4 regions of the Marinomonas sp. ef1 genome follow, and region 3 is predicted to be linked to each of the others. Evidence: predicted binding sites of a transcription regulator. Region 3 holds the regulator's gene; each other region holds the start of a gene.

Region 1 (9,464 bases), on a different contig from region 3:
AGTAGACCATTGTGGCTTTTACAAGCAAAAAAGTGGTGGTAAACAGCATGTAGATGGTGACATGAAATTTGTCATTGAAAAATTTAATAATTGGGTTACTGGCCGAGAATTTCAAAATACTATTCCGTGGGATGTTGATGCTAACCCTAATCGTGAACAGCTCTACTGCAGGTGTATAGACGTTGATGATGAAACTGGTGATGCACTTGTGGTTTTTTGGAGACGCATTGGGAACGGAAGTACGAAATTTGGTGGCATATCTTTAAAAGCAAAAGTGGGTGATGATGGATCTCAGGATTTAAATATTGACACTGCCGATATGATAGTTGGTCAACCAATGTATTATTGGTTTATTCCAGAATTTAATGTAATTGCTACTGTTAACTTTCCACATGGTGCAGCAAGTACTGAGAATCTCCGTCATTATATAAAACGATGCTTTGATAATAGAATTGAACACCCCCATAAAAAAACAAGTCATGTTGATCATCCTGTTACTGGTAATACGATAAATGTGACTTATAAAAATCCAGATGATGGAAGTTCTTCTAGGTTTTATTTTGAATCTAGTCTTAAAGAGTTAAGTGCTAGTGAAATGGAGCCAGATAAATTAGCTACAAAAATTTCTCATGTTGTTACCCGAGATGTTATATCTCATGTTTCAGATGCTTCTGAAGGTAAAAAAACTATATTCAAGCTATTTGAGAAGGTTAAAGAAGTAAAAGATTCAAAAAAAGTTGAAATAACGGAAGAGGTTAGTTTAAACGAAAATGAGTTGAGGCGTTTAATTAAAATACATCAAGAAGAATTGCAGTTGTTAGAAGATGACAATAATTGGTGTAATATTGGTTTTAAAGAATATGGAAGTGATAAAGTAAGATGGATTGATAGTTATGTAACTCAATCATATATATTGATGTCTCCTAGACTAAAAGGAAGTTTATATTTTAACTCAAAAGCTGTGATGTATGAAATTAAGAAAAAAAGGAGCTCCCTTCTGAGTTTTCTAGCTCTTACGGCTAATTCTGCAGCAGATAATCAAAGAAATACAGTTATCGAAATGCCATTAAATGATGATACAATTGATATGTCTTTATCTAATGAAGTGTCTTCTCAAGGTTGAATGAAATGAAAGAAGTTCTGTTCTTTTTATTTAAAGCACTATTATCAAATTTTGTTTATGTGATATTTTCGGCAGTGTTAACATTTTTTTTGTATAATATCGTAAGGATGAGTGATTTATTTTTGATTAATTCTTCTTTGCAAAATATATCAATCGGTTTTTTTACATTGACAGGGATTTGGATTGCTTATATATATCCTAAAGCTATTTTGTCTTTTGCTTCTTCTAAAAAATTAGATGGTTATGATGACGACGAATTAAATAGAATACAAAGTTTAGTTGAGGTAGTTGTTTTTTCAATTGTGATTTTGATTTCGGCTCTTATGTTTAATTTATTTTACGCTTTGTTAAATCCATTGGTTTTAAATTTAGAAGCTAGAGTATATTTGAAAATTCTAGCTGTTTTTTCGATTTTTTTACTATTTTTTCTACAGTTGAAAATGGCGTTTCAACTAATTATTTCTAATATAGACTTCATTAATGATTTATTCATCACACGCGCTAAAAAGAAGGCAAGTGATGAATTGTTTCCTGAGCAGACTGATAATAAACCTTAAGACTTTTAAGGTTTATTCGGATTTACTCTTTTGATATTTTGATCTACCATTAATTTGCACTGGCAAAATCCAGTGTCGGGATTGCAACATCCGCCACAGATATCATGGCCATGATCCAAACCATCCGAAACTACCAACAACAACTCGCCAGAATCCAAACCAACCCCGCATGGGTCGACCAAACCATCGAACGCGTCAAAAACGCCACAGGCCGACACTTCGGAGAGGGTTAGAACAGTTTAGGAACAAGGGGCGAAAGCCCCTTGGTTATTCTTCCCAGTCTTCTTCTATTTCTTTATTACGAAATTTTTCGTCTAATTCCTTTGAGATTTTAAGCATTTCGTTTTGCATTAAGTCACTCAGGTGACCAAGAGGAATGTACTTGTTTCGCACTAAGTCGCTTTTTTTAAATTCAGGCAATCTTGATATGACAGAAAGGTATTCATTGAGTCTTTCTGGCTGTGTAGTAGGGCGCTGTATCTGTTTTGCGAAGGCAGAGGAAAAATCTTTAATGCCTTTCTCATTATCATCATCGTTTTGCTCACAATAAATCTTCTTAGCTAATTCTTTTTGAGACAATCCAAGCTGTTCACAAACTCTCTTAATTTCTAAGATTAATTGTTTGCTCTCTTCCAGTTGTTCTTCCTTGTTTTCTTTTTTTGTCCTCATACGTCCTTTTCCATTGGTTAAGATGTTTTTGTCCTCAGGGCATGTATTTTTAATTTAAGGAGTAATAACTATGTTGAAATTCATTAACGTACAAGCAGGAAAAAACACACCACCAAACGGACCAAGTACTACAGGTAACCCTTCAGGTGGTGGTCGTGGTAACAATTCACCACGTGGTAAATAGTTAGTAGCAAGCTGCGATATTAGCTTTAAAACGAGTAACAAATTGTTGCTCGTTTTCTTTAATGTCACTGTAACTTATATCATCTACAGTTTTTTCTAGTGCACAAACACAGAGAGAAGCTTTTTCTTTAGCGGACTTTCTAGATAGGGCGTAGAATTGCCCAGAAGAACATGCGCTGATCAATTCATATTCTGCTGCCATTGGGTAGCGATCATCTGAAATCGCCTTTTCAACTTTGTATCCACCAAGTGCGGCTATGCAAACAGCGAAAGTAGTTGATATTATTGGTTTTTTGAAACGTTTGTAATAGTGATTAGCTAGCGTTTTTTCACACTTCCCACACTTAATGTTCTCTGCGTATTCTATTTGATTTGCTTCTTGACAGGCAGGGCACTCGATCTGCATTGTTTTTCCTTGTGCTGGTTTAACGTCTAAAAAAATAGATTTTAGACGAACGATGCTGCTAAGTCTTTACAATATTCATAAGTCTCACGTCTCTCTTTGCTCGCAAAATCGGAAATACTGCCTCTTACAAAAATTCACTTGGTCATTCCCGCTGCCTAAAACTATACTGTATATCCATACAGTATTTTGGTGTTGATCATGTGTGTGACTTATCGTGATGTGTTCGAGTTGGCGGCTCAGGGCGGTTCGCCTGTATGAGCAGCAATAAAACAGTCTTTGCTTTGGTCGATTGCAATAACTTTTACGCCAGTTGTGAGAAGTTGTTCCGGCCAGATTTAAAGCACACGCCTGTTGCTGTGTTGTCGAATAACGATGGTTGTATTGTCGCGCGCTCCAAAGAAGTGAAGGCGCTGGGCATTAAGATGGGCGTGCCGATGTTTCAGGTTCAGGACGAGATAAGAAAGCACGGTATTGTGTGCTTTTCGTCGAATTATGCGCTGTATGCGGATCTGTCGAATAGGGTGATGACCATCTTAGAAGAGGAAGCGCCACGGCTGGAAGTGTATTCCATCGATGAAGCCTTTATGGATTTAACCGGTGTCGATCACGTGACAGATTTGCTGGCGTTTGGCAAACGAGTAAAAGCCAAGGTCGATCAATGGACGGGCATTACGGTAGGCGTGGGTATTGCGCCAACCAAGACGTTGGCGAAGTTGGCCAATCACGCGGCGAAGAAGTACCCAGCCACCGGTTCGGTGGTAGATTTGATGGACCCAGACAGACAAAAGCGTTTATTGGCAATTGTTGATGTCAGTGATGTGTGGGGTGTTGGCCGTCGTACCACGGCAAAGCTAAAGGCGAGGGGAATTCATACCGCGTTGGATCTGGCGAATGCTGACCCTAAATCGATTCGAAGTGAGTTCTCTGTGGTGCTGGAGCGAACCATTCGAGAGTTGAATGGGGTATCGTGTTTGGATCTGGAATTGGTTAGGCCAACAAAGCAGCAAATCATTTGCAGTCGGTCATTTGGTCACAAGGTGACAGACAAGCAAGAACTACGCGAAGCCATTGCCAAGTACACAACCAGAGCGGCCTCGGCAACGTCTTCTTCGCCTCGCAAGGCGTGTCATCACAATGGTCAATGAAACGCGAACACCTATCGCCAGGCTACACGACCAGATGGGATGAACTGCCCAAGGTTTGGTGACTTTTTTTGTACGAATCTCCAATAGAAAAAGTCGTCATATGAATTTGGAGTCAGATAAAAAATTGATTGTTAACGATGCCGCCAAATCCTTTTGTATAACAGAAAGCATCGCCGTCGTACCCGCCACCGACATCATGGCCATGATCCAAACCAGCCGAAACTACCAACAACAACTCGCCAGAATCCAAACCAACCCCACATGGGTCGACCAAACCATCGAGCGCGTCAAAGGCGCTATGATCGTCTTTATTGTCTTTTTTCGAATGTACAAAGCCTAGATTAAAAACACTTAAGTGAAATAACTGAAAAATCTGGATGTTTTCAGATATTTCATTTATGTTTGCTGTTACTGAGGCTGGCTTTTAGCTTGCCTTGATAGTGTTAAGGGTGAGGGGTTACTCGAATGATTAAAACAAATTTAAATGTTGAGCCAGATACCAGTGCAATAATCAAAGCGCAGCAGTACCTGAAGCTGCATCAAGCGGATCTTGATAAGTTAAAAATTGATGTGTTACTCAAGAATGGTCAAAAAGCTGAATTTGAATTACCCAAATTGACGCTTGATGCACTTGTTCAAGTGTTAGGTCAATTGGCTAGGGATGGAGGTGATCAGTTCTTTGAACAGCAGATTGACTTGGAGAAAATGGTTAGTCCTGCTGTGGCGGCTAAATTTCTTGGGATGTCACGACCAAAGGTAACAGGCTATATTTTGGCTGGGCAAATTCCATCTATGAAAGTAGGTACACATCATCGTGTAAAAATGGCAGATGTGTTGTTATTTAAAGAGAAGCTTTCTAGTGCCAAGGGATCAAGAGAAGAGACTCTTAGTTTAATTGCTAACTTTGAGCAAGAGTCAGATTCGATGTAAGGGAACTATAAAGATCCGGAGATCACGGTCGAAGATTTGCTAATAAAGCTTGATCGTTCAGTGCCAAGTTTTACACATTTAGTAAGAGGGTCATGACTTAAGAGCTTGCTTGTGTTGTTTTTAAAGTACCGGCTTTAGGTGATTTTTTGTGTTTCAGACGCCACCAATAAAACAGTTGTAGAAACAATAAAACCGCCAGTTGGGCGGTTTTATTGTTTTAGCGCTTGGACTAAGTGATCAGCCTTGGCTGACGAACTTCATTGAGATGGAGTTAACGCAGTGGCGGATGTTGTTTTCTGTGAGTCTTTCCCCTTCAAATACATGACCTAGGTGGCCTTCGCAATTGGCGCAGACGATTTCTATGCGTCGGCCATCGGCATCTGGTACGCGTTTTACAGCATTGGGGATTTCGTCGTCAAAACTTGGCCAGCCGCAGTGAGAAATGAATTTGTGTTCTGAGGTGTAAAGCGGCGCTTCGCATTGGCGACAAACATACAGGCCGCCTTCCATTGTGTCGGTGTATTCTCCAGTGAATGGACGTTCGGTGCCTTTATCAAGGATTACACTAGCTTCTACAGGTGTAAGCTTGTTGTATGGTTTACTCATAAGACTTGTTCTCCTGTCACTATGATGGACGTTATTGGTATAAATTATGGCATGCCTTATCGCTGTAGACTAAGACAATAAATTGCACGGCGAGTTCGAGTTTTTGTGGGCGTTAGTTTTTAGTAGGGGGTGAGCATAAAAAAGCCCATCTTAAAGACGGGCAATTTTGTGTGCGGATACGCCATTATCAATATATAGCGTCGAACTTTGGACTTGAGTTTAAGGTTATTCCATTAAACCAAGGCGCTTTTCTTCGGCTTCACGTAAGAAACGGAAAAGTTTTTTACGGTTTGTGGTGTTGCCTTCTTGAGATACTTCTTTTTGAGATTGGCGAATAAGTTGTCTAAGCAGTTGAATGTCTTCAATCTGTGGGTTTTCTGCTAAGTATTCAGACAGCACTTCTTTGCTGTTCTCGCCAATTAGCATATCGCGTTTAATCTCAAGCTGATGAAATAGCTTGTTGTAAGCAGCAGAAGTGGAATCGAAAAGCGCTACACGGTGCGCTATGGCTTCATGGTCTTCTGTACGCATTACTTTGCCGATGTATTGCAAGTGTCTTCTCATGGCTTCATGTTGCTTTATGCGGCCAGCTTCAACGAATGCTTCGCGTAGAGTGTCAGACATTTCCACTTTTTTAAGCTGATTTTTGCTTAAGCCTAGTAGTTTTTTTCCAAGATCTTGCAGGGCTTCCATTTCACGCTTGATCTGGGTTTTGCTCTTAGGGGTTTCTTCGTCGTTGTTTTCAAATTGATCAAAGTCTGTCATGGGAACCTATATTAGAAAAATAGTAGCGAGACCAAGGAAGGATAGAAATCCAACCACGTCGGTCACGGTAGTCAAAATTACGCTGCCTGCTAGGGCAGGGTCGATGCCAATTTTTTTTAGTAGAATTGGCAGAAGTGTACCAGTGGCTGCTGCAAATAGCAGATTTATTATGATGGCGCCCGCAATGATATAGGCAATCTTGATGTTGTCAAACCAAAGTGCGGTAAGTGCGGCTATTACTGTTGCCCAAAGAAGGCCATTTATGAGTCCAACAATGAGCTCTCTATTAAGTAGCCAGCGAGTATTGGTGGAGCCTATCTGATTGAGTGCAATACCACGAATGACCAGTGTCAGTACTTGAGAACCAGCTATACCGCCCATGCTAGCAACGATTGGCATGAGTATAGCTAATGCGACAACTTGGTCTAATGTCTCTTGGAATAAGCCAATAACGTAAGACGCTGTAAAGGCGGTTATTAGGTTTATGCCAAGCCAAACTGCACGTCGCTTGGTGGTTTTCATGATAGGCGCGAAGGTATCTTCGTCATCATCAAGACCCGCCATGCTTAACATGGAGTGTTCGGCTTCGTCACGGATAACGTCTACAACGTCATCGATGGTGATGCGGCCAAGTAGTTTTTTAGTTTTGCTGTCAATAACGGGAGCGGATACTAGGTCCATTTTTTCAAAAAGCTGCGCGACTTCGCTAGCTGGTGTTTCTGCGTCAATGACGGTGAATTCTGTTTCCATGATATCGCGCACTGTTGCGTTAATATCTGATACCAGTAGTTTGGTAAGTGGAAGTATTCCTAAAAGGCGATCTGAGCGGCTGACAACAAGTAAGTTGTCTGTCATGTCTGGTAGTGTTGAGTGTCTGCGTAAATAGCGAAACACCAGATCGACGGTAATATTTGGACGTATGGTGATGGTGTCCGTATTCATCAAGCCGCCGGCAGAATCTTCCGAGTAGCTTAATAGTGCTTCAACTCTTGTTCTGTCTTGCGTGGACATTGACGCAAGAACTTCTTTTACGACCTTTTCTGGTAGGTGTTGTAGTAAGTCGGCTAGGTCATCGCTTTCAAAATGTTCGGATACGGCGATAAGTCGCTCTGTATCCATGTTTTTCATGAATTGTACGCCAATATCTTCGCTTAGATATTGAAGTACTTCGCCTTCATTCTTGGCTTCTATTAACTCCCAAAGAAGCTTACGCTCTTTGGGAGGAGAAGACTCTAATAGACGAGCAACATCCTGTGCGGGCAAAGCGCCGTTAAGTAAATAACGGATTTGCATGGTGGTACCGGATTCGAGCGATTCGGTGACCGTTTGGAGGTGATTTAGAGTGTTTTGCTCTGACATATAAGTCTTACTCGTCTTCACCAAAACGATTATTTATTAATTCTATTACCGCTTTTATTGCATCTAACTCGTCTTCACCATTGGTTTTGATGCGAATTTCTGTGCCTTTGCCGGCAGCAAGCATCATCATTGCCATGATGCTTTTTCCGTCAACATTTCGGCTATCTTTTTCTATGGTGATATCGCAAGAAAAGCGAGTGGTTGTTTCAACCAATTTGCCAGCAGCGCGAGCATGCAAGCCAAGTTTATTTATGATCGTGACGGACTCTTCCTGCATGCTTTTTTCCTATATTAGTGATTCAAATATATTGAATAGTTCTTCATTGGTCTGTGCTGTGCGCAATTTATCCAGTGCTTCTGGGGATTGGGCAAGTTCTGCTATTTGAGCTAGCGTTGCAAGGTGTTGGTCACACTCATGAGGTGGAACAATTAATGCAAATATTAAGTCTACCGCTCTTTTATCGATGGAATCGAAATCAATCGGAGTTTGCAATGACATAACGACAATAGCGGTATGGTTTGCAGATTCTAGGCGACAGTGTGGAATAGCTATGCCGTTGCCTATGCCTGTACTACCTAGCTTTTCACGACCTAGTAGTGCGTCATAGACAGCTTCGTTGTCACAATGTAGTCGGTTGGAAGCAACTTCAGCAATGCTTTCAAGTACTCGTTTTTTACTAACAATATCTTGTTTTGCGAGAACGAGTTCCGCTTTTAATAATGATTTCAAGGACATGATAAAATGGTTTCCGTTTAGATCAGTCGTTTTCGTTCATTGGAAGGAGGGATGTTCATCGCCTCTCGATATTTGGCTACAGTGCGTCGAGCAACCTGTATGCCTTGGTCTGCTAAAATAGCAGCTAGCTTGTTATCACTTAACGGTTTTTTCGCCGGTTCATCCGATACAAGCTTTTTAATCATAGCTCGTATTGCGGTAGAAGAACATTCTCCGCCGGAGGCGGTGTTTACATGGCTGGAGAAAAAGTATTTCAGCTCAAAGATGCCCTTCGGTGTGTGCATGTATTTCTGAGTTGTTACCCTGGAAATAGTTGACTCATGCATACCTACTTCTTCTGCGACATCGTGAAGAACCATTGGTTTCATGGCTTCTTCGCCTAGTTCGAAGAAATCAATTTGTCGACTTACAATGCAGCTTGCCACTTTTAATAAAGTTTCGTTGCGGCTCTGTAGGCTCTTCATGAACCATTTTGCTTCTTGAAGAGAGGTTTTTATGTAAGTCACATCTTCTGCTGTTGCTGCTGCAGTGCTAGCCATCGCTGAGTAAGTCTCATTGATTTTGATGGGTGGCAAAGCGTCATTATTTAGTTCCACTTGCCATACGTCATGGCGTTTTTTCACTGTGACATCAGGAATAACGTAGTCCGTGTCGTCAGCGTCAATAACTGAGCCTGGGCGTGGGTTGAGCTGTTGAATCAAATTGACGACTTCTTTTAGCGCTTCGTCTTTGAGTTTTGTTTTACGGCTCAACTGAGCAAAATCTCGATTACCTAGTAATGGTAGGTAATGATCAATAAGATTGTATGTGCTCTTATACAGCGGGTGGCTTTGGAATGCTTCTAGTTGCACAAGAAGGCAGTCGCGTAGGTCAATTGAGCATACGCCTACAGGGTCAAAGCGCTGCAATCTATGCTGCACTGCAATGACTTCTTCAATATCTAGATCTTCTAATTCAGTGCCGAGAGATTCCCAGATGTCATCGG
Region 2 (3,220 bases), 150 kb from region 3:
CAGTTTCAGCGTTGGTTTAATCGTATAACCAACTTTCGCAAGAAAACCAATGAGTTTATCAGAAGAGAATTTGTCTACTTTGCCTCTTGTTAGCTCACTTACTCTAGGTTGAGTGATGCCCAAGTTAGCCATTATATCCGCTTGTTTCCAGCCTTTTGATTGGAAGTAGTTTCTAAGCACAAGCATCATATCTGCACGGAACTCGAGGTCAGCAGCTTCCGCTGGATCATCTGCAATTGCATCAAAAATGTTTGTATATTGTAATTTTTCCATGGCAGTGCTCACTGTAAGTTCATTCGAAGCAAGTTGAGTATCTTGTTTTATACGAAATAACGTATAAATGATGATAGGCTTAGTTTACATATGCGTCAATACATATTGCAGTATGCATTTGTTTTGAGTCTAGCTAATAAAGTCAGTACGTGGTGGAGCAAATAGAAGAACCTATGTTTGCAAGGAACTGGTTTACGCTTATGCCATGTGGATCTGTCCCAAGTTCAACTTGCAAGTGGCCCGAGCCTTTGACCGAGCTTAAACTCATCAATGACTTCGCCAAATCCTTAGGCCGCCACTTTGGGGAAGGTAGTTGATAAATAAAGTTTACGTGTATAAACTACAAATATTGACAGAGATGTCATGTATGGGTGCAGCAGAGTGAGTAACATCACACATCCGGCTACCGTAAAAGGTCGAGGGCAACCCGGTAAAGGCTTTCTGAATATCGGGCATAGGCTCAAAATTTGAATCAATGCTCGACGGAACCCGCTTTTAAGCGGGTTTTGTTATTTCTGGGGTTTGGGAGGTGGCTGTCCGAACCTAAGATTCTTTGCAATGTTGAAAAAGTTTACCTTATTTAGCTTGGGCATCACCTTCTCAGGATAAGCACTGGTAATGTGTATCCTCATTAATTTTTTCTCTCGGTACATCTTAAAGGGCACGAAATAGATTACTTGCCCTTCTTCCTCCGTGTTGATTGTGACAGATGCATAGCTACCGTAACCTGCGTGCCCTATGCGGGTTTTCTTATCTCCAAATGCATCAACAATTCGCCTCAAGTACTTTTTTGAGAGTTCGTATCTTACAAAACAAAATGGTCTGCTTTCTTTTCGAGCGTGGTACATCAAGCTCGCTTTTTCCTCTTCTGTTTGATGAGAATAGTCTTTTGCAAAGCAGTGGAACGAATAGGAAACCATAAATGTGTAGGTCTCTTTTTTTCCGTTTCTGATATCAGAATATGACGCTTCATGGGCGTCAAGGTGACTAAGATCGTATTCTTGTCCGCTTGAATCGGTAAATGGCTTCCATTTATCTACCTCGTCAATCTTTCTCCGCATTCCTTGCCTCAATTTATCAATAGTAGTGCTAAATAATATACCTTTGGCTGGTTATAAATTCCATATTGAGGCGGGAGGGGCTGGACTTCTCAGGCATTAAATAAGCGCCTCATTTCTGGTGGCAAAATCAGAAACTCTTCCCGTTACAAAAATTCACTTGGTCATTCGCGCTGCTTAAAACTATACTGTGTATCTATACAGTATTTTGGTGTTTATCATGCGTGTGACTTATCTTGGTGTGTCTGAGTCGGCGGCGTTTATCGCGGCCAATAGTGTGCGAATCCCTTTGTATGTGGATTCGGTATCGGCGGGTTTTCCTTCGCCCGCTCAGGATTTTGTTGAAAAATCTTTGGACTTAAATGAGTTCTGTGTCGCTCATCCGAACGCGACGTTTTGCGTGCGTGCGCAAGGAGATTCGATGATCGATGTGGGCATTTATTCGGGTGATGTGTTGGTGGTCGATCGTTCGTTAACCGCACGTCATGGGGATATCGTCATTGCCTGCATTCATGGGGAAATGACGGTGAAGACGTTGGAGCTGAAGCCCAATGTGTTGCTTCGTCCGAAGAATAAAGCTTATAAAGCGATTCATATTACCGAAGAGTCCGAACTGGAGATCTTCGGTGTGGTAACGGGTGTGGTTCGCAAGTACGAGCGCGGTTGATGAAGACGATTTTTGCCTTAGTCGATTGCAATAACTTTTACGCCAGTTGCGAGAAGTTGTTCCGGCCAGATTTAAAACACACGCCTATTGTGGTGTTATCGAATAACGATGGCTGTATTGTCGCGCGTTCCAAAGAGGTAAAGGCGCTGGGCATTAAGATGGGCGTGCCGATGTTTCAAGTTCAGGACGAGATAAGAAAGCACGGCATTGTTTGCTTTTCGTCGAACTATGCGCTGTATGCGGATCTGTCGAATCGGGTGATGACCATCTTGGAAGAGGAAGCGCCACGGCTGGAAGTGTATTCCATCGATGAGGCGTTTATGGATTTAACTGGCGTTGATCATGTGACGGATTTGCTGGCGTTTGGCAAACGAGTAAAAGCCAAGGTCGATAAATGGACGGGTATTACGGTAGGCGTGGGTATTGCGCCAACCAAGACGCTGGCGAAATTGGCAAACCATGCGGCGAAGAAGTATCCAGCTACGGGTTCGGTGGTGGATTTGATGGACCCAGACAGACAAAAGCGCTTGCTGGCTTTGTTGGATGTGAGTGACGTATGGGGTGTTGGCCGTCGGACAACGGCGAAGCTAAAGGCGAGGGGAATTCATACCGCGTTGGATCTAGCGAATGCTGATCCTAAATCGATTCGAAGCGAGTTTTCTGTGGTGTTGGAGCGAACGATTAGAGAGTTGAATGGTGTGTCGTGTTTGGATTTGGAATTGGTAAGGCCAACAAAGCAGCAAATCATTTGCAGTCGGTCCTTTGGTCATAAAATCACAGATAAGCGTGAACTACGCGAAGCCATCGCCAAATACACAACTCGTGCGGCCGAGAAACTACGAGGGGAAAAACGATTTTGCCGCGTGGTGAGCGTGTTTATTCGTACCAGTCCCTTTATTCCAAATGAACCGCAATATTCGAAAACTCTGTCTGCAGAGCTTCCCAACCCAACCGACGACACGCGAGATTTATTAGAAGTGGCCGACGTGTTGTTTAATCGACTCTGGCGTGAAGGTTTTCGTTATATGAAAGCTGGCGTGATGCTGGCTGATTTTTATGAACACGGCAACTTCCAACAAGATTTACTCCGAGCTGATAATACGAAAATAAACTCAAAAGCCCTAATGAACGTGGTGGATCAAATCAACCACAGCGGCCTCGGCAACGTCTTCTTCGCCTCGCAAGGTGTTTCTCCTCAATGGGCCATGAAACGAGAACACCT
Region 3 (9,464 bases):
TGCCAGCATAGAAGCACTCACTTTAGGCCATGCTAGATCATTTTTCATTCGTGCAAGCTCATAGCGTTCAAGCCAAGTAGACAGCCTTTCTCTATCAACCACTTCATCAAGCAAAAGCGTAAAGCCTCCCTGTTCAAAATGGCTCAATAAACGGAAAAACACTGAGTAGTCTATTTTTTCTGCGGCCAATATTGTAAATAGCTCAGGTAATAACTCATGCATATCTTGCACAGAGTTTAAGCCCATTTTACTCATCATTAATGAATCATAGTGAGTCTGTAGCTCTAGCTCATAGCACTGCAAGATAGCGATAAGCTGATCCCGTTCAAGGAGCTTTGAAAAGCATCGCATCAAACAATTGAGATTCCACAAACCGACCCCTGGTTGCCGCGAGAACGCATAACGACCTTCATGATCTGAATGATTGCAAACCCAATCTGGCTCATAATCCTCCATAAAACCATATGGACCATAATCGATCGTTTCACCGGTAAAAGAAAAGTTATCTGTGTTCATTACACCATGCTGAAAACCGATCGATTGCCATTTGGCAATCATTCTAGCTGTACGTTTGACAACTGCGATTAACATGCTTTCTAACGGCGACTCTGTCGCCAAGCAGTCAGGGTAATAATGCGTAAGGCAATATTCAATCAGCTGATCCAATTCCGCTTGCTTACCTTGATAAAAAAAGTATTCGAAATGACCAAAGCGGATATGACCTTGCGCAACCCTAAGCAGCATAGCTCCTGCTTCTGGCGTTTCTCGGTAAACAGCCTCTCGACTATCATAAAGTGCCAAAGCGCGGGAAGAAGGCACTGACAGAGCTGTCATGGCCTCACTCGCCAAATACTCACGAATGCAAGAACGCAATACAGCACGGCCATCACCACGACGAGAATAAGGCGTCGGCCCAGCACCTTTCATATGCAAATCATATAAAAGACCATCCTGACCACGAACCTCACCCAGTAGCACACCGCGCCCATCACCTAATTGAGGTGAAAAACCACCAAACTGATGACCTGCGTAAACCATACTTAGGCTAGAAGGCAGAGCTTCTTCTCCACTTAAGATGCGTTTGGTTTCGGTAGATTTAATATCAATAGACAGAAGAGTAGCGAGCGATTGGTTAAATTCAACCAATCGCTGCTCAAAAAGTGGCTGGACAAGGGTTTTCGAAGAAAACGCCTCACCCAAACTTGCAAAATGGTGTTCTAAAATCATCTTATCTCACTTAAAAACTAAGCGATATTTATAGAGATGTATCAACCATGTACTCACAGCGGATGCTCTCACCAACGACCCTTTCGATCTCAGGAATCATAAAAGCATCATCTTCACTGGCAAAACTCACAGATTTACCGGTTTCACCACCACGACCAGTTCGGCCGATACGATGTACATAATCTTCAGGATCTTCTGGTAACGAATAGTTTACAACTAACTCTACGTTATCCACGTGAATACCACGACCAGCAACATCTGTTGCCACAAGCACTTGGATGATGCCTTCTTTGAAGTTCGCCAGAGTTTTTACACGTTTATCTTGCGCAACTTCGCCTGATAATATAGCGCAATTAATATTGGCTTTGCGTAAGCGCTCATAAAGGTCGCGTGTTTCATCACGACGGTTAGCAAAAATAATAGTTCGTTGACCGCCATTTTTTTCGATCAATTGCTGTAAAACAGGCCATTTTTGATCCGCTTCAACAGTATAAATCACTTGATCAATATTTTGATTTGTCGCTTCTTTTGGAACAACAGATACTTCTTTAGGGAAGTAAGTCCACTGCTGTGCCAGTGCTTGAATATCTTTCGGGAAGGTCGCACTAAACAACATGGTTTGTCTTGCTTCTTTATGCGGCGTCATGCGAATAATACTTTTCACATCAGGGATAAAACCCATAGACAACATGCGGTCAGCTTCATCTAACACCAAGCATTCCACTTTACCCAATTGCACTTTGCGGCTACGAGCAAAATCCAACAAACGACCAGGCGTGGCAACCAAAATATCAACATTTTCAGTTTCTAGTGCGATCTTTTGTTTTTCATAACTCAAGCCACCCACCAAAGTTACGACGTTCAAATGACAATTCGTTGTCAGTTTTACAGCTTCATCAGCTATTTGTATCGCCAATTCACGAGTTGGTGCGATAATCAAACCTCGCGCAAAATTATTCGCTCTTTTTTCTTCAAGAGGGTAATCAAGAAAGTCACTGATCATCGCGATGAGGAAAGCAGCTGTTTTACCAGTACCTGTTTGTGCTTGACCAATAATGTCATAACCCAACAAAGTCATTGGTAAGGTTTCAGCTTGGATTTCACTACAATATTCAAAACCCATTTCAGCAATAGACTTAATGACGCGATCAGGAAGATTTAAATCATGGAAGCGCATCTTGCCTTCAACTTCAGCAACCGGAAAATCTTCTATGGACCAAATTTTAGAGTTTGCATTCCCTGCAGGTTTTGTTTCATTGCTTGATTGCGGTGCATCCGCTTGGACGCTTGCAGGGCTATCATCGTTACTTCTTGGACCCTTATTTGGGCGACGTGTACGTTTTGGTTTTGCTGTGGTTTCTGATGGTGCTTCTTGAGTTTGGTTTTCCATATTGGAATCTATACGCTTCTATTGTGTTTTGAGGTTAATAATCTGTGCAAGGAGTGTACCTAATTGGTAAAGCTTTATCACCCCTTGCTTACGCTTTGTTGAAGCAAGCTACTGATACTTATACGGTGGTAAGCTATTAATTAATTGCTTACCATAACGTTTAGTTCTCAGACGCTTGTCTAAAATATGTATTTCACCTGAGTCTTTTTCGCTTCTTAATAGTCGCCCTGTTGCCTGCACTAAGCGCAAAGAGGCATCTGGTATGGTAATTTCCATGAAGGGGTTGCCACCACGTTTTTGAATCCATTCTGCTAGCGTTGCTTCGACTGGATCATCTGGCACCGCAAAAGGAATTTTAGCAATGTACACACAGGTCAAATAATCACCTGGTAAATCTACACCTTCGGCAAAGCTGGCTAAGCCAAGCAATAAACTGCCTTTCCCTTCATCAATGCGAGATTTATGCGAATCCAAAATAACGCGTTTAGATTGCTCACCTTGCATCAAGAGTATTTCTTGTAATCCTGCAGACACAGACTGAGCCACTTCCTCCATCTGACGACGGGAAGAAAACAATACTAAACTGCCCTTTTCTGTGTTCACATGCTTATCTAAATAAGCAACAATTTCGGCGGTATGTTGCTCTACTCTATTCGGCTCATGCTCCATATCTGGAACGACCAAAAGCCCATTTTCTTGGAAATTAAATGGGCTAATAACGCGCAAATACTCACTCTCACGAGGAACGCCTGATCGCATATTAAAACGATGAAATTGATTAAGCGCCGTTAACGTAGCTGATGTCACTACCGCACCGAAACATTTATCCCACAACTGCTGCTTTAATGTGTTTGCGGCAAGAATCGGAGAACCGCCCAGTTCAATATCTTGCTCCATCCCTTGACCAGATAAAACTAGCCAGCGTGCATTAGGCGGATAGTTTTGATCATCAACTGTAGAATACAAACGCCAAAGCCCAATACATTGCTCTAAGCGACCAAGAATGACACCTAAAATAGGCTGCCAAGTTTCTGCAGTTTCAGGTGTTACACCCATCCCTTCATTTTGTTTAGTCTTTTTACATTCGTCTTGGATGCTTTCAATGTTGTTAAACAACTTTTGATAAGACGTCTGTAAACTGTATGCCAGCTGGCGTAATTCATCTGGAATTTGGCCAAACTCGAAACGGTGCTGATTATTTTCTTGATCCAACCCCAAACCCTGAATATAAGGCGCTAACCCCTGCTGGGCATATTGGATAAAGTTCACAATACTTTGTATTTGCTGTGGGATTTTTAGTAGCAGCTGACCTGTTACACTGACATCGTCTGTTAACTCTTGCTTCAAGTTAACCAGATTTTTTTCTAATTGGCGTAACCAAGTAATACTTTGCTGCAAACGAACTTCATGACGAAAGTGCCCTATCGCTTTATCAGGAAGATGATGACCCTCATCAAAAACATAGATGGTTTCTTTTGGCGGGGTAAGAATCACGCCACCACCCAATGACAAATCGGCCAATACCAAATCATGGTTGGCAACAATCACATCAGCCACTTCGATTTCAGCACGCGCTTTAAAAAACGGGCAGGCGGAATAATTAGCACAATTACGGTTAGTGCATTGCTGATGATCTGTGGTTAAGCGACGCCAATCTTGATCACGAACAATACCAGCCCAATTGTCTTTATCACCATCCCAGTCACCTTTTTGCAAAGCAGCATCCATCTCTTGATAAAGAACAGTATTAATATCATCGGAATGAAGGTGCTGCTCGAAAAGTCCAGCGAACATATCGTCCATTGCTTGCTCTTCTGAGCTCAAGAAGCCCTCAAGATTATTCAAGCACAAATAACGTCCTCGCCCTTTAGCAAGCGTGTACTTAAAAGTCAGCTCCGTATGTTCAAGCAAATCAGGCAACTCTTTATGCAAAATCTGCTCTTGAAGCGCAACCGTAGCAGTAGAAATAATTAATTTAAGACCACGAGCTTTCGCGATAGGAATAGCCGCAAGGCAATATGACAAAGTTTTACCCGTGCCTGTTCCTGCCTCAATTACGGCAACATGCTTTTCTTCAAGGCGCTCGCCTTCCGAGTCTTGTTTAATGTTACCCAAAGTTCGAGCGATCGCACCAATCATCTGGCGCTGTCCAGCCCTTGGTTTATGGGACTTCGCATCCAAAGATGCTCGGTATGCAAGTTGAATCTGTTTTTTTAGTTCGTCTGAAAGCATTTATATCATTGAGTATAGTTAGGAATGCTGTATATAATAACAGTAACTGTATAAACAACCAGATAACCTATGATTAAATTAACCAAAAGACAATCTGACGTACTAGAAACCATTCGCGAATTTATTAGTGAAACAGGTTTTCCACCAACCAGAGCAGAAATAGCACGCCGGCTTGGGTTTAAATCTCCTAACGCTGCTGAAGAGCACCTAAAAGCCTTGAGTAAAAAAGGTGCAATAGAGATGCTTTCTGGCGCGTCAAGGGGAATACGCTTAGTTGATCGTGCATCAAATGATGACCCCACAAACAACCTTGGCTTACCTGTCATAGGCAAAGTTGCTGCAGGTTACCCTATTTTAGCCCAAGAAAACATTGCTTCTCATGTAAACATCCCAGCAAATATGTTCTCCCCACAAGCCGATTATTTCTTATCTGTCTCAGGTACCAGCATGAAAGACATCGGAATAATGGAAGGCGACTTATTAGCAGTGCATAAAACAACTACTGTGCGTAACGGCCAAATTGTCGTTGCTCGCATTGGTGACGAAGTAACAGTTAAACGTTTCGAACAAAAAGGCAGTATTGTTCGACTTATTCCTGAGAACGAAGAGTTCAATGACATCATTGTCGACCTTGAAAGCGAAGAGTTCGCCATTGAAGGCTTATCAGTTGGTGTGATTCGCCAAGGACTTTAAGTAGCCGCTACCTCATCAACACCATACCAATAAAAAAGCGAAGCATATGCTTCGCTTTTTTATGTAAACCTACGCCTCACACCAACAACACAGACTTAATGCAGAATCTTAGGACGAAAATCTTCGTCATCAAGATATTCCGAATCTTCGTCAAAAAACGAATCATCTGAATAAACAAAATCAATTCCTGCATGGAACATGCATTTTGCCAATTCAAAATAACGATCCTTTAAATAAGATCGAGTATCATCTGATATCTGCAATGTTGCTAGTGGAACGGTTTCCTCACCATCTTCACTGGCTGGACGCAGCACAATATCGCCATTATCCAGCTCAACAATTTCTAGGTAGGATTCTTTCATATTCAATACTCTGATGACTCTTCTCTAAAACGTAACACCAATTCGACCAACTTGGCCAAATAAAAACTCACGGACGCGCCAGCGTCACTTCCACGGCCAATTAGACTATCACTTTGCACTACTGACGACATAGAGGTACGACATTCAAACTGAACCAAATATGCCTGGTTCAATTGAAAGCACCAAGAATCAGTACGTGACAACAAATCAGCGAGCTCCGCCAGCACAGGAACAACAATCTGCTTATCTTCTGACTCAGCTAATAGTTTAGCAACATCCAGAGATCCAGATAACGAATACGCTGCATTCACTTCTTTTAGCAGACCATTAAGAGCACTTCTTAACTGAAAAATAGCCGAGCTTTCCAGCCCGACCCTTAGCCACGCTTCATCACTATCTTGGCTTTGCTTAATAAAGCGTCTTGCCGTGTCTAGTTTTTGATTGGTTAAGCTAGCTAAACTGGCACCACTCATTTTTTCTTACCTTCCTCAATCACCCATTTAGAGCCGACATAAAATGCTTTCCAGCCTGTTGGCTTACCTTCCTCTTCCGTCATGACATATTGCTCTTTCGTCTTGCGGCTATATCGAATAATGGCTGGGCGACCTTCAGAATCTTTTTTAGGCGCTTTTGCAAAAAAGTGATATTTAGGATCTATTTGATCCATATATGGAAGCAATTCTTCAACCAATGGGGCACGAGTTTCACGCTTGCGTGGGAACTGACTTGCCGCCAAGAACAAGCCCGTTGCACCGTCACGAAGCACATAATGATCTTCTACTTTTTGACAAGCAAGATCTGGCATTGGCACTGGATCCATCTTTGGTGGCGCAGCTTCACCACTCTTCAATAACTTACGAGTGTTTTTGCATTCATCATTAGTACAGCCAAAGTATTTACCAAAACGACCGGTTTTAAGCTGCATCTCTGATCCGCACTTATCGCATTCAAGTGTCGGGCCGTCATAGCCTTTAATTTTAAAGACTCCAGTTTCAACTTCGTAACCAGAACAAGCCGGATTGTTACCACAAACATGAAGCTTGCGATGCTCATCCATTAAATAACTGTCCATGGCCGATCCACAAATCTTGCAGCGATGCTTATTGATAAGCGCTTTAGATTCACCCTCTTCATCATCTACAGCAATGGCTTCGTCGCCACGAATAAGATTAATAGTCGCTTTGCAGCGCTCTTTGGGAGGCAAAGCATATCCAGAACAAGACATAAATACGCCTGTGCTGGCAGTACGGATCTGCATCGGGCGAGAACAAGTCGGACACTCAATATCGGTCGGTGTTGGCTCATTCAGCATCATACCGCCATCTGGCGACTCTGCCTTAGCTAACACCGAGCTAAAATCTTTATAAAACGCATTAAGCGTTTTAATCCAATCTTTATTACCTTGTGCAATTTCGTCTAGCTGTTCTTCCATTTGGGCCGTAAAACTGAAATTCATCAAAGAATTAAAGCTATCAACCAAACGTTCAGTAACGATATCACCCATTTTTTCCGCGTAAAAACGACGGTTTTCAACACGTACATACCCACGATCTTGAATCGTAGAAATGATAGATGCGTAAGTTGATGGACGACCGATTCCACGCTTCTCAAGCTCTTTAACCAAACTTGCTTCGCTAAAACGCGCAACAGGTTTAGTAAAATGTTGCTCAGGCAATAATTCTTTAAGAGCCAAATATTCACCCTGACCTACGTCAGGCAAAATATTATCTTCGCCTTTTTTAGCAACCGTCTGCATAGCACGAGTATAACCATCAAAGCGCAAAATACGCCCTTTAGCTTTAAACTCGTATTCACCACTAGTAACAGTTATGGTCGTTGACGTGTATTCTGCTGGCGTCATTTGACACGCCATGAATTGGCTGCGAATCAAATCATACAAACGATGTGCATCTTTCTCCATGCCAAGCAAGTCATCAACACGTACGGTAACATCAGAAGGTCGAATCGCTTCATGCGCCTCTTGAGCACCTTCTTTACTGCTGTAACGTATCGGATCAGCAGGCAAATAAGCCTCGCCAAAGCTGGAAAGAATATACCCTCTTAACGCCTCAACCGCGTCAACACTCAAATTGGTCGAGTCAGTACGCATGTAAGTGATATAACCGCCTTCATACAAGCGCTGTGCTAGCATCATGGTCTTCTTAACACCATAGCCTAAACGAGTACTTGCCGCCTGCTGTAACGTAGAAGTGATGAACGGCGCAGATGGCTTGCTGCTTGTCGGCTTATCTTCTCGACTACTAACGAGGTATTTCGCATCATTTAAGCGAGCAACATGCTCATCAGATTGCGCCTTGTTAACTGGACGATATTCTTTGTCTTGGTATTTTGCGGCCTCGAATTTAATGACTTCTTTCGATGGCGTCGCAAGCATTGCATCTAATTCCCAGAACTCATCAGGAATGAAAGCACGGATTTCTTTTTCACGTTCAACGATTAAGCGAACTGCAACGGACTGAACTCGCCCAGCAGATAAACCTCTCGCTACTTTTGACCAAAGCAAAGGTGACACCATAAAGCCAACTACTCGGTCCAAGAAACGACGAGCTTGTTGAGCGTTTACACGATCCATGTCTAATTCAGATGGCGTGTCAAACGCAGCTTTAATGGCTTTTTTTGTAATCTCGTTAAATACCACACGCTTATAGCGACTATCATCACCACCAATAGCTTCACGAAGATGCCAAGCGATTGCTTCTCCCTCTCTATCCAAATCGGTTGCGAGATAGATGGTGTCAGCATTTTTTGCCAAACGTTTTAGTTCATCGACAACTTTTTCTTTACCTGGCAGAATTTCATAGTGAGCTTTCCAGTTGCTCTCTGGATCAACCCCCATTCTAGAAATCAACTGCTGACGTGATTTGCTACTTTTATACTCAAGTTTTTCTTCTGGACTCATTTTACGCGTCAAAGCAGCCTGCTTTGCACGCTCTTGAGGCGTAGAGGTGGCAGTTGTACCTGAAGGCAGGTCACGTATGTGCCCGACACTAGATTTGACAATAAAGTCGTTGCCCAGGTATTTGTTGATGGTTTTCGCCTTAGCAGGCGATTCCACGATAACCAGTGATTTTCCCATTGAACTGTGTAAGCCTTTTAATAAAGTAGGTCTGCAAATCCACGTTGCACGAAGTTTAATCTCTAGGGGCGCTGATATTAAGCAAACACCTTTTATATGACAAGCGATCCCTGTATTGTTTCACATATTATATCTTGCTGAACTTAGTATTTCTTATTTAACATACTGAATTCGTTGCTTAAGGACAATCATGGCTACCCTCCAAATATTAACAATTGCATTTTTGATCATTATTGTACTTTTATCTGTGGTCATTGGATCAAGAGCACATCAAAAAGAAAAAGAAATCACTCAAAGACGTGTAAAACAATTGCAACTGTCAAATCGCGCGGATCGTGTCGAACAACATATCCGCGGTTTAAAAGATATTAATACCGATACCATTGCCACCGATGTGCTTTATGATTTCTATCTAGACACACTTCGAGAGCTTCTGCAATATTCCGATGATCCCGAAAAGATT
Region 4 (9,464 bases), on a different contig from region 3:
CTGGATGTGGAACATCTGTCATCCAAATGCCTTTTTCGGCGTGAAGTTTCGCAAGCGTTTTCATTATTTATTTCCTTCCATCCTTCCTTCAATGACACCCATCTCGCGGCCCACTTTGGTAAAGGCGGCTATGGCGAGATTAAGCTGTTCCGTTGTTAGTGACGCTGACATCTGTGTGCGAATTCTGGCTTTCCCCATTGGTACGACTGGATAGGCAAATCCTGTCACAAATATCCCTTCTTTATATAACGCATTTGCCATCTCTTGTGCGAGTTTTGCGTCACCTAAAATAACAGGAATGATTGGGTGATCACCAGGTACTAGGTTAAAACCTAAAGCATTCATTTGGGTACGGAAGTATTGGCTGTTGGCTTTTAATTGCTTGCGGGCTGAATCGCCATGTTTGAGGGACTCGATAATTTGCAAGCTGGTGGCGGTAATGACTGGTGCCAATGAGTTAGAAAACAAATAAGGTCGAGAGCGCTGACGCAACCAATCGACAATGCTTTTAGAGGCGCTGGTGTAGCCGCCAGACGCGCCACCAAGGGCTTTACCCAATGTGCCAGTGATAATGTCGATGCGACCCAGTACATCACAATATTCGTGACTGCCGCGGCCGTTTTCGCCTAAAAAGCCTACCGCATGGGAATCATCTACCATGACTAAAGCGTCGTACTTGTCAGCAAGGTCGCAGATAGATTTAAGGTCAGCAATGATGCCGTCCATGGAGAAGATACCATCGGTCACAATAAGCTTGGTTTTCGCACCGTCTTCATCTGCTTGTTTTAGATTAGCTTCTAGCTCTCGCATGTCATTGTTGGCGTAGCGATAGCGCTTTGCCTTACACAAACGAATGCCGTCAATGATACTGGCGTGATTGAGTGCGTCGCTGATGACAGCATCTTCTTCGTTTAATAGGGTTTCAAATAAGCCGCCGTTAGCATCAAAGCAAGAAGAATACAAAATAGTGTCTTCCATTTGCAGGAAGTCACTAAGGCTTTTTTCTAGTTGAGTATGAATGCTTTGTGTGCCGCAAATAAAACGTACGGAAGCCATGCCGTAACCGTATTCGTCTAGTGCTTGATGAGCGGCTTTTGTGACTTGGCTATCATTTGCTAGTCCAAGGTAGTTGTTCGCGCAAAGATTGATTAAGGGCGTTTTATCAGCGGTGGTAATTTGGCTGGCTTGTGGCGTGATAAGCGGGCGCTCTACTTTATAGAGACCTTCTTGTTTAAGTGTTTGGAGTTGATTCTCAAGATTTTGGTAAAAAACGGATTTACTCATGACTTTTCCTCTTGTGGAGATAGGTATTCCTTTTGCTGCGAACTCCTTGATGTCACTTGAGTGTAGGAGGGCGGCTTCAATATGAGTAGATGCAGTGACATAGTAAAACGGGCATAACAGTTTTGCTTTTTGATCAGGCTGGTCTTGCTGTCCGTTCGTCCGTAGAATGTGGGTAAATATTAAGCAAAGAGGAAATGACATGTTGTCAAAGGTTCATTACAGCATTTTACTGGGGGCGTTGAGCGCCAGTATTGCGGCTCAAGCTCAGGATTATCTACCCGTTCTGCAATACCATCATGTAAGTGCTAGTTCACCTAAATCGACTTCTGTTACCCCTGAACAGTTTACCGAGCAAATGGATTACCTAAAGAGCGCAGGCTTTCAGGTTGTGGATTTGCGTTCTGCGTTGGATGATTTAAAAGCCAATAAACCATTACCTGAAAAAGCGGTCGCGATTTCGTTTGATGATGCTTACCGCAGTATTTACCAAGCAGGCTTTCCAATCCTTAAAGAAAGAAACTTTCCTTTTACAGTGTTTATTAATACAGAACCTGTTGAACGTAAAAGTCGTAGCTTCTTAACTTGGGAGCAAATGAAAGAAATGGAACAGTCTGGTGGCGTGTTTGCTAATCACACCATTAGTCATCCTTATATGTTGCGTAAAGAAAAGGGTGAGTCTGATGAGGCTTGGTTGTCTCGTATGACAAACGAAGTAGATACGGTTGAAGGTTTACTAGAGAAAAACCTTGGGCATTCACCAAAAATGTTGGCTTATCCTTATGGCGAATCTAATAGCCAAATTCGAACCATGATGAAAGAGCGGGGCATAATGGCATTTGGGCAGCAGTCTGGTGTAGTGAGTGCGGATTCGGACTTCGAAAATTTGCCTCGTTTCCCCGCTTCAGGAGCTTATGCCAAGTTATCTACGTTAAAGACGAAGCTAAATGCTAAGCCAATGCCTTTGTTGTCCGAAAAGACTGGCGGTGACTATGCAACAGATCAGCCTGTTTCTATTAGTTTGACCTTTAAAGAAGGTAAGTACCGTTTGAAAGACTTAACCTGTTACGTTGCAGGCCAAGGCAAAGCTAAGCTGGATTGGGTGTCTGATACAGAAGTGACGGCGACTGCAGAGAAACCATTCAGTGTTGGCCGTGGCCGTATTAACTGCACTATGCCAGACAATTCGGGCAAACATTATTACTGGTATTCTAATGTTTGGATCCGTTCTTCCCCTGATCAGGGCTATGTGAGTGAAAAAAGTTAAACTTTTTTAAAAAAGAGGTTGCACTGAAATTTCAAATCAGTATTATACACCTCGCTCGCAACGGAGGGGTGGCAGAGCGGTTTAATGCACCAGTCTTGAAAACTGGCGTAGGTTAATAGCCTACCGAGAGTTCGAATCTCTCCTCCTCCGCCATCTTCTGAAGATGGTTGTTGTAAGCAAGATAAAATATTAGTTCCTCGATAGCTCAGTTGGTAGAGCAAATGACTGTTAATCATTGGGTCACTGGTTCGAGTCCAGTTCGAGGAGCCATCGGAGTATAGCGCAGTCTGGTAGCGCGCCTGCTTTGGGAGCAGGATGTCGGGGGTTCGAATCCCTCTACTCCGACCATTATATTTTATCATCACCATTAGTAATGGTGGGCGTAGCTCAGTTGGTAGAGCTCCGGATTGTGATTCCGGCGGTCGTGGGTTCAAGCCCCATCGTCCACCCCATTACTTGATAGTTGGGTCGTTAGCTCAGTTGGTAGAGCAGTTGACTTTTAATCAATTGGTCACTGGTTCGAATCCAGTACGACCCACCAACTATCTCAAAATACCTTATTCTGTATGAATCTGATTAATTCCTCGATAGCTCAGTTGGTAGAGCAAATGACTGTTAATCATTGGGTCACTGGTTCGAGTCCAGTTCGAGGAGCCATCGGAGTATAGCGCAGTCTGGTAGCGCGCCTGCTTTGGGAGCAGGATGTCGGGGGTTCGAATCCCTCTACTCCGACCATCAGTTTTAAAGTAAAAAGTTATGAGCGGGTCGTTAGCTCAGTTGGTAGAGCAGTTGACTTTTAATCAATTGGTCACTGGTTCGAATCCAGTACGACCCACCATTCTTCTCATAATTATCCTATCTCTCGTATTTATTTCTTGATATTTCTCTAGATAGCTTCAAAATCGTCTATCGTCTATCGTCTATCGTCTATCGTCTATCGTCTATCGTCTATCGTCTATCGTCTATCGTCTATCGTCTATCGTCTATCGTCTATCGTCTATCGTCTATCGTCTATCGTCTATCGTCTATCGTCTATCGTCTATCGTCTATCGTCTATCGTCATGCGCTGCGGTCTGCTCTAAATGTGTGCTGCGGGCTTTCTGAGAGTGTTTAGTATCACTTGTTGCCTTGGATCGGCTTGGTGGTGGGTGTCATGCTTGCTTTTGTAATGTGGGGTGAGGATTGTGTGGATGGGCTATTAAGTCTATTGTTGCTAAGTGTGTCTTGTGGTGTGATGATTTTTGGTTGTGATGGTGGTTTTTTTTGGGCTGGTTCTTCGGTGTGTCTGGTGAGGTGTGGATTTTTCTTGTGGATAAGTCTGTTATTAAGGTGTTGTTTTGTTGATAAATGTAGATGGGTATTAAAATTACTTGTGGATTGTTTTGTTAATCTAGATGGTAAGATATTGAATCTTAATTAGAAACTGCTAATGGTGGAGGGAGGTGGATTCGAACCACCGAAACTTTCGTGGCAGATTTACAATCTGCTCCCTTTGGCCACTCGGGAACCCCTCCACAGCAGCGCGACGTATAATATACATCGCGCCTTACTATGTAAATAGTTTTTTAAGATTTATTTAATAGTTTTGCTAATTTCGCTTTCATGCGCTCTTCAGGAGATAAGTTGTCATAAATATCTTCTTGTTTAGGTGCGCTTTGAGCTGTTTTAGGCTTTGAATGTGCTTTGTTTTTAGCTTGAGCTTGAGCTTGAGCTTGAGCTTTTGGCTTGTTGCGAGCTGGTTGGGCAGGTCTTTCTTTTGCGAGTCTGCTCGTTGTCGCTGTTTTAGCTTTTGCTGGAATCATAGAGTCAGGTAGGGCAGGCTCGTTGTTGACTGCAATACCTTCTAGGTCGATTCGTGGTTGGCCAGACAATAAGCATTTCTTATATCTGTCTGAGCGTGTGTAAGCTGCTAGGGCGCGTTTTTGCTTGCTGGCATTGAAGTCATCATCCAGCACCATATCTTTGTCTATACCGACCTTTAGAGGTTTAGGTTGATTCCAGTCAAACGCTTTGGGGTAACGGTCTTCAAGCATTTTAATTAGACGGCGATTATTTTTTTGATTCTTTTGACGCTTTTTTTGTTCAGGCGTCAGAGTCGCTGCCTCTGTAGTGCTGTCACTTGCTTCCTGTACGCTAATGTCGGTATCGACTAGTTTGTCGTCTTCTTGCAAGCCGTTAAGCTCAGGTTGTTGTGTGGTCATGTAATCAATCTGTTCTGTTGTCGTGGTTGTGGTGCTGCTATCAGCATGCTCGTGCAATAAATCAAAGCGAAGTTGATATTCGACTTCGCTTATTTTTATTGCTTGCTCCGGGGCTGATGTGTCACTTAAAAGGTCAAGAGAGTCTTCGATATAGAGCTGCAATTGATCTTCAGTTGAACGATCGGCCATGTGTTGCAATAGGTCCATTGAAGCGCTGTACTCAATGGAGGGGTCGTTCTTTTCCTTTAATTTTTGTATTTCCTCGTTCGCGTTTTCTAACTGCTTAGTTAGCCAGTTAATCCTTGCTTCGAGTTTAGCGATAAGTTGTTCCATAAAGACACAAGGCTCAATATTTTATTGGAGACAGCGGAATACTTGGTGTATTGCTTGTGCCAATCATTTCTTTTCGCTGATTCTCGTTTGGTAGGGTAATGGATATATAGCTACCTTTTTGCCACCAAACGTAAGTCGTTATTATTAAAAAACTAGCGATGAAAACAGTTAATAATTTCATCTTACTCAGAAAGTAAGTCCTGCGCCAACCATGACGTGCTTGTCGTAGGTGTCGCCACTGCTGTTTAATATTTTTACGAATATATCTAGTCGTGATACATCTGATATCCCTATGCGAAAGCCAGCTTCTGGATAGTAGACAGTATCGTCAAGAAACGAGATGCCACCACCGATAAACGACCACATTGGAATGCCCGGTAAAATTTGAAGCGCTGGTGTTGAGCTATAATAACGTGACCCTAAAGAGATAGCATTCTCGAAAGTCTCTCCAATAACAAATGATAATCCGCCATAAAAAGAAATGTTCTCTGGCAGAGTATACTCCATTGATGCATCTATAATGGAGGTGACATTTGTTTCTCCTTCGGGAGTTGTTGGTCGCACGGCTGTTGATGAAAAATTTACCAAACTCGCAATCTGACCTTCAGCTGATGCGTTTGCACTCACTAGAACTAAAGCTGCAAGTAGAAGTGATTTCATTGTTTATCGTCCATTTGATTTAAGCGGTTTAGCATTTGGGAAAGAGATGACTCCCAATTTGACTGCTGCTCTTTGGTTTGAGTAAGTGTGCTCTGGATTTCACTTTTCTCTTCGCTAAGCTCGTAGTTTTGCATTTCTAATTCAGAGATGCGTTTGCGTAGTGAGCCAATTTCTTCTACTGCTTCGTTGATGCGTTGTTCTAGGTGGTGTAGTAGTTCGTTATTCATTGTGTCTGTCCTAAAAAAATAAAAATCGCCGTTTGTGTATGGGCGTAGTTGTATGAAATTACCAGGCAATAACAACATCTTGTTGTTGCACGTTTAATATGTGTGAGTCAACAACGAGTTCTCCAACTGAAAAGTTGGGCTGTACCTGTTTTATTGTAACACTGATGTTTGCATTATTCAGCTGAGTTTGAGCAGATTGCAATTGATTAAAAACCTCGTAACGTCGATAAACGTTGAATTTATCTCCCTGTTTTATCCCTGCTAATGATCCTGCTGAAATATGTATTCTGTTGCCTTCTGTGCGAAAAATATTAGCTATAAATGGTTGGCAACGTAGCTTCTCGCTGGTGTCTAAGGCGCTTTCTCTGAGTGCCTGCTGAACAACTTTACCATAATGTACTGTCCAGAACTTTGCACTGCCAAAACCTATTTTTGCGTGATCTGATACATCCCAGTTACCTATTTCATTGTATCTATGTTCGAACAAAAGGGCGCCACTGAAACCATCATAAATATAGATATCGACAACAAAGTTTCTTTCTTTATCAATATTTTCATCTAATAGGTCTTTTGTGTTCTTATCATCTGGATGTCTTAGGTATAGTTCTCCGATATCTCTAATTACGCCGCTAACTATGTATTGTACACCCAACTGTTCACTGATTCTTGTGACGTTTGTTAGGGATCCATCATAGTTTGTGGAAGATGGTGCGTTTATTAGGTCTGGATAAATAGCAATATTTGTTGCGGTTAAGGCTCTTAAGTAGCCTTGTTTATTTATTTCATCGGCTAGATCTTTTGGTAATTCTCTGGATATATTACTGAGCTCTCCCAATCTTGCTTGTTGGGGGACTTGTAGTTCAAACCCTGTTACGCCAACCGTTTTTTTGTAGTAACTAGTGGGCCCAGAGCTACACTGTGAGTCAGGTGTGACGTCTACGCGAGCCACAATGGTGAGGAAGTCACCATTTTGCTCTTCAGAAAGTATTTTGGCTTTTTGAACATAGCCAGAACTGCGTATCTCTAAATTAGACTCTAGTTCACCATTATAGAGTTCATCTTTAATGTTAACTCTGGACCCAGACTCTAAAACGGCCTGTTTTATGGCTTGTTGTGTCGCTCTATAGCGAGCATCAGCAATATCATTATTATAAATAACCGCTTCACCGACAGCTGTGATGCTTTTGGCAAAACTGGCTGTTGGCAATAAAAATGCAGCAGCTATGATCAGTAAACGCTTTAAAAGTAACATTTGTTATTCAATGCTATAAAAGTTGGTTGTTGGTGTTGCGTTTTCCACATTAACAGCACGGTAGCCAGGTTGAATCTTACAATTTGGATCTGTTTGAATGTTTGAGGAACTTAAACATTGACGAAAGTTTTCTTGCAGCGCCATTTCAACAACCGTTTCGAATATTCCGTCTTCATGTTCGCGTTGGGAAACGACTTTTGCACCAACTAGGTATGCATCGACATAGGTTCTTAACTCATCGTTTTGCATGACCATGTTGCTCAATGAGCTGGAGCCGTCAATTTTCAAGCCATAAACTCGTTCTGATAGATTTCTATAGGCATCTAGCATAGAACTGCGCATTGTCATAATTCGGGCTTGGGATTTTGTCAGACGTTTGTTTGTCATCATTGCCGCATAACCTGTGGCAGTAACTATGATAGGTTCTTGTTTAATAACTGCAATAGTGTTGTTCGCATTTAAGGCACCATTTTGTGGATAGCCATAAGATGAACTGTTTCCGACAGTATTGCCGTTACAAGGCGCGACAGTAGTACAAGGTGTTCCATCTGCACTTTGCTGGTAAAGGCTTTGGCACCCGGAAAGAATTATCGCCCCTATGGCTATAAAAAAAATACGAAGTGATAATGTCATGGTGGTGCCCTTTGTGTGGAAGTCTTTACCTTAATATCCTGTGTTGAAATGACACACTTTATACGATGTGATTTCAACTGAGCGATTTTGCGCTACAGGTTTTATTGTGAATAGTTTGTTCAAAAATCCTTTTATTTTTCAACATGCCTAATCTAGTGGACAAAATGTAAACCATTTTGCTCTCTAGCGTCCATGTTTGACCACTTAAAAAAGCGCTTTTTCTTTGTTTTTGATAGTAAATCTGTTCTATCAGTGCATTTTTTTGAGTTTTCTCGATTATTTTACGTTCAGAGAGAGTTATCTAGAAGAAAATTTACATTTTTTATTGGGGTGGTGAAGGTGTTTTTTAGATAGTGTAAACTGTGTTTTTATACAGTATTTTTTGGGTGTTATATTGCAGAATCGAAAGATTATTCATATAGATGCTGATTGTTTTTATGCTGCGATAGAGATGCGGGACGATCCTAATTTGCGCGATATTCCAATGGCTATTGGGGGGCCCGCAAGTGGACGGAGTGTATTGTCGACGGCTAACTATGCCGCTCGAGTTTATGGTGTTCGTTCTGCTATGCCGACATCTGTGGCGAAACGGCTATGTCCTGCCTTGCTTGTTATACCTGGAAATATGAATAAATACCGACTTGCTTCTGAGCAAATGCACGCTATTTTTCGAGAATTCACCGATATCATTGAGCCCTTATCATTGGATGAAGCGTATCTTGATGTTACTAACTCATCAAGTTTTCAAGGAAGTGCTACACGGATTGCGGAAGAGATACGTTCAAGAATACTGAAAGAAGTTGGTATTACGGTTTCTGCAGGAGTAGCGACTAATAAATTCATCGCAAAAGTAGCAAGCGATTGGGATAAACCAGATGGATTAACGGTTGTTACGCCAGAAAAGCAGTTTGAGTTTGTTTCTAATGTTCCCGTTAAATTTATTTCAGGAATAGGCCGTGTTGCGCAAGAAAAGCTTGCTTCACTAGGCGTATTTAAGTGCTCAGATTTACAAGCATTAGATTTTTCTGTTCTGCAAAAAAGTTTTGGCAGTATGTCATTTCGTTTGTCCCAATTTGCCCTAGGTATTGATGATCGTCCAGTGACTGTTTCTCGGGAAAGAAAGAGTATTTCGGTGGAGCATACCTTTTCTAAAGATTTGCTTGATCTCAAAGAGTGTCAGTCAGTCCTACCTATCTTGCTGACCGATCTAAAAAAGCGTATGTCGGGAAGAGATTTCGAATCTCAACTAAGTAAATATTATCTAAAAGTAAAATTTGACGACTTTAAGCAAACAACGATAGAGCAACCAATTAAAGCCAAATTGTCTGATGATGTGTTTTCGCAACTGTTGCAGCAGGCTTATTCCCGGTCTCGTCGTCCAGTTCGTTTAATTGGTGTGGGCTATCGTTTGTCTCCACCAGAGCCTCATCAATTGAACCTCCCTTTCATTTGAGTGTGTAAATTTTGATCAATTTCGTGGCGGCTTACTATACTTAAGGGCGAACAATACGGAGGTGATCATTATGTTGAAACAGCAAAGTAAGTTTGATTATACAAATCTAAGCATGCCAGACCCCTTGTCACACCGGTTGCGATTCGAAGTGGAGCAA

The links. Region 3 encodes LexA, which represses DNA repair genes until DNA is damaged. Its sites were predicted from a motif close to TACTGTNTANNTANACAGTA; they were not measured.
Region 1: a site for LexA is predicted at 3,103-3,122, ahead of CCS02_RS16600 (Y-family DNA polymerase). Genes of this name have one in related genera too.
Region 2: a site for LexA is predicted at 1,518-1,537, ahead of umuD (translesion error-prone DNA polymerase V autoproteolytic subunit). Genes of this name have one in related genera too.
Region 4: a site for LexA is predicted at 8,213-8,232, ahead of dinB (DNA polymerase IV). Genes of this name have one in related genera too.

What each region holds. Positions count from the first base shown of each region.
Region 1 covers NZ_NHTT01000012.1:91,913-101,376, reverse strand. The annotation lists gene CCS02_RS16625 (hypothetical protein) at 1-1,123, shown strand, start outside; gene CCS02_RS16620 (hypothetical protein) at 1,129-1,680, shown strand; gene CCS02_RS22495 (hypothetical protein) at 1,791-1,913, shown strand; gene CCS02_RS16610 (hypothetical protein) at 1,948-2,349, opposite strand; gene CCS02_RS16605 (hypothetical protein) at 2,534-2,938, opposite strand; gene CCS02_RS16600 (Y-family DNA polymerase) at 3,193-4,083, shown strand; gene CCS02_RS22565 (DUF4113 domain-containing protein) at 4,062-4,145, shown strand; gene CCS02_RS16595 (hypothetical protein) at 4,184-4,423, shown strand; gene CCS02_RS16590 (helix-turn-helix domain-containing protein) at 4,549-5,013, shown strand; gene CCS02_RS16585 (methionine-R-sulfoxide reductase) at 5,251-5,619, opposite strand; gene yjgA (ribosome biogenesis factor YjgA) at 5,845-6,384, opposite strand; gene mgtE (magnesium transporter) at 6,391-7,743, opposite strand; gene CCS02_RS16570 (HPr family phosphocarrier protein) at 7,751-8,020, opposite strand; gene ptsN (PTS IIA-like nitrogen regulatory protein PtsN) at 8,030-8,479, opposite strand; gene CCS02_RS16560 (RNA polymerase factor sigma-54) at 8,497-9,464, opposite strand, start outside.
Region 2 covers NZ_NHTT01000002.1:154,458-157,677, forward strand. The annotation lists gene CCS02_RS03155 (helix-turn-helix domain-containing protein) at 1-285, opposite strand, end outside; gene CCS02_RS22455 (KilA-N domain-containing protein) at 410-535, shown strand; gene CCS02_RS03165 (stationary phase growth adaptation protein) at 783-1,334, opposite strand; gene umuD (translesion error-prone DNA polymerase V autoproteolytic subunit) at 1,552-1,998, shown strand; gene umuC (translesion error-prone DNA polymerase V subunit UmuC) at 1,998-3,220, shown strand, end outside.
Region 3 covers NZ_NHTT01000002.1:300,941-310,404, reverse strand. The annotation lists gene CCS02_RS03845 (protein adenylyltransferase SelO) at 1-1,227, opposite strand, end outside; gene CCS02_RS03840 (DEAD/DEAH box helicase) at 1,256-2,617, opposite strand; gene dinG (ATP-dependent DNA helicase DinG) at 2,726-4,849, opposite strand; gene lexA (transcriptional repressor LexA) at 4,919-5,542, shown strand; gene CCS02_RS03825 (hypothetical protein) at 5,638-5,904, opposite strand; gene CCS02_RS03820 (DUF6586 family protein) at 5,907-6,377, opposite strand; gene topA (type I DNA topoisomerase) at 6,374-9,001, opposite strand; gene CCS02_RS03810 (DNA topoisomerase I) at 9,192-9,464, shown strand, end outside.
Region 4 covers NZ_NHTT01000007.1:209,140-218,603, forward strand. The annotation lists gene tdh (L-threonine 3-dehydrogenase) at 1-64, opposite strand, end outside; gene CCS02_RS11960 (glycine C-acetyltransferase) at 64-1,284, opposite strand; gene CCS02_RS11965 (polysaccharide deacetylase family protein) at 1,484-2,548, shown strand; tRNA gene CCS02_RS11970 (tRNA-Ser) at 2,611-2,701, shown strand; tRNA gene CCS02_RS11975 (tRNA-Asn) at 2,743-2,818, shown strand; tRNA gene CCS02_RS11980 (tRNA-Pro) at 2,820-2,896, shown strand; tRNA gene CCS02_RS11985 (tRNA-His) at 2,925-3,000, shown strand; tRNA gene CCS02_RS11990 (tRNA-Lys) at 3,014-3,089, shown strand; tRNA gene CCS02_RS11995 (tRNA-Asn) at 3,130-3,205, shown strand; tRNA gene CCS02_RS12000 (tRNA-Pro) at 3,207-3,283, shown strand; tRNA gene CCS02_RS12005 (tRNA-Lys) at 3,311-3,386, shown strand; tRNA gene CCS02_RS12010 (tRNA-Tyr) at 3,979-4,062, opposite strand; gene CCS02_RS12015 (ProQ/FINO family protein) at 4,114-5,082, opposite strand; gene CCS02_RS12020 (hypothetical protein) at 5,269-5,742, opposite strand; gene CCS02_RS12025 (cell division protein ZapB) at 5,739-5,969, opposite strand; gene CCS02_RS12030 (flagellar assembly protein T N-terminal domain-containing protein) at 6,028-7,221, opposite strand; gene CCS02_RS12035 (LPP20 family lipoprotein) at 7,225-7,854, opposite strand; gene dinB (DNA polymerase IV) at 8,249-9,307, shown strand; gene CCS02_RS12045 (hypothetical protein) at 9,378-9,464, shown strand, end outside.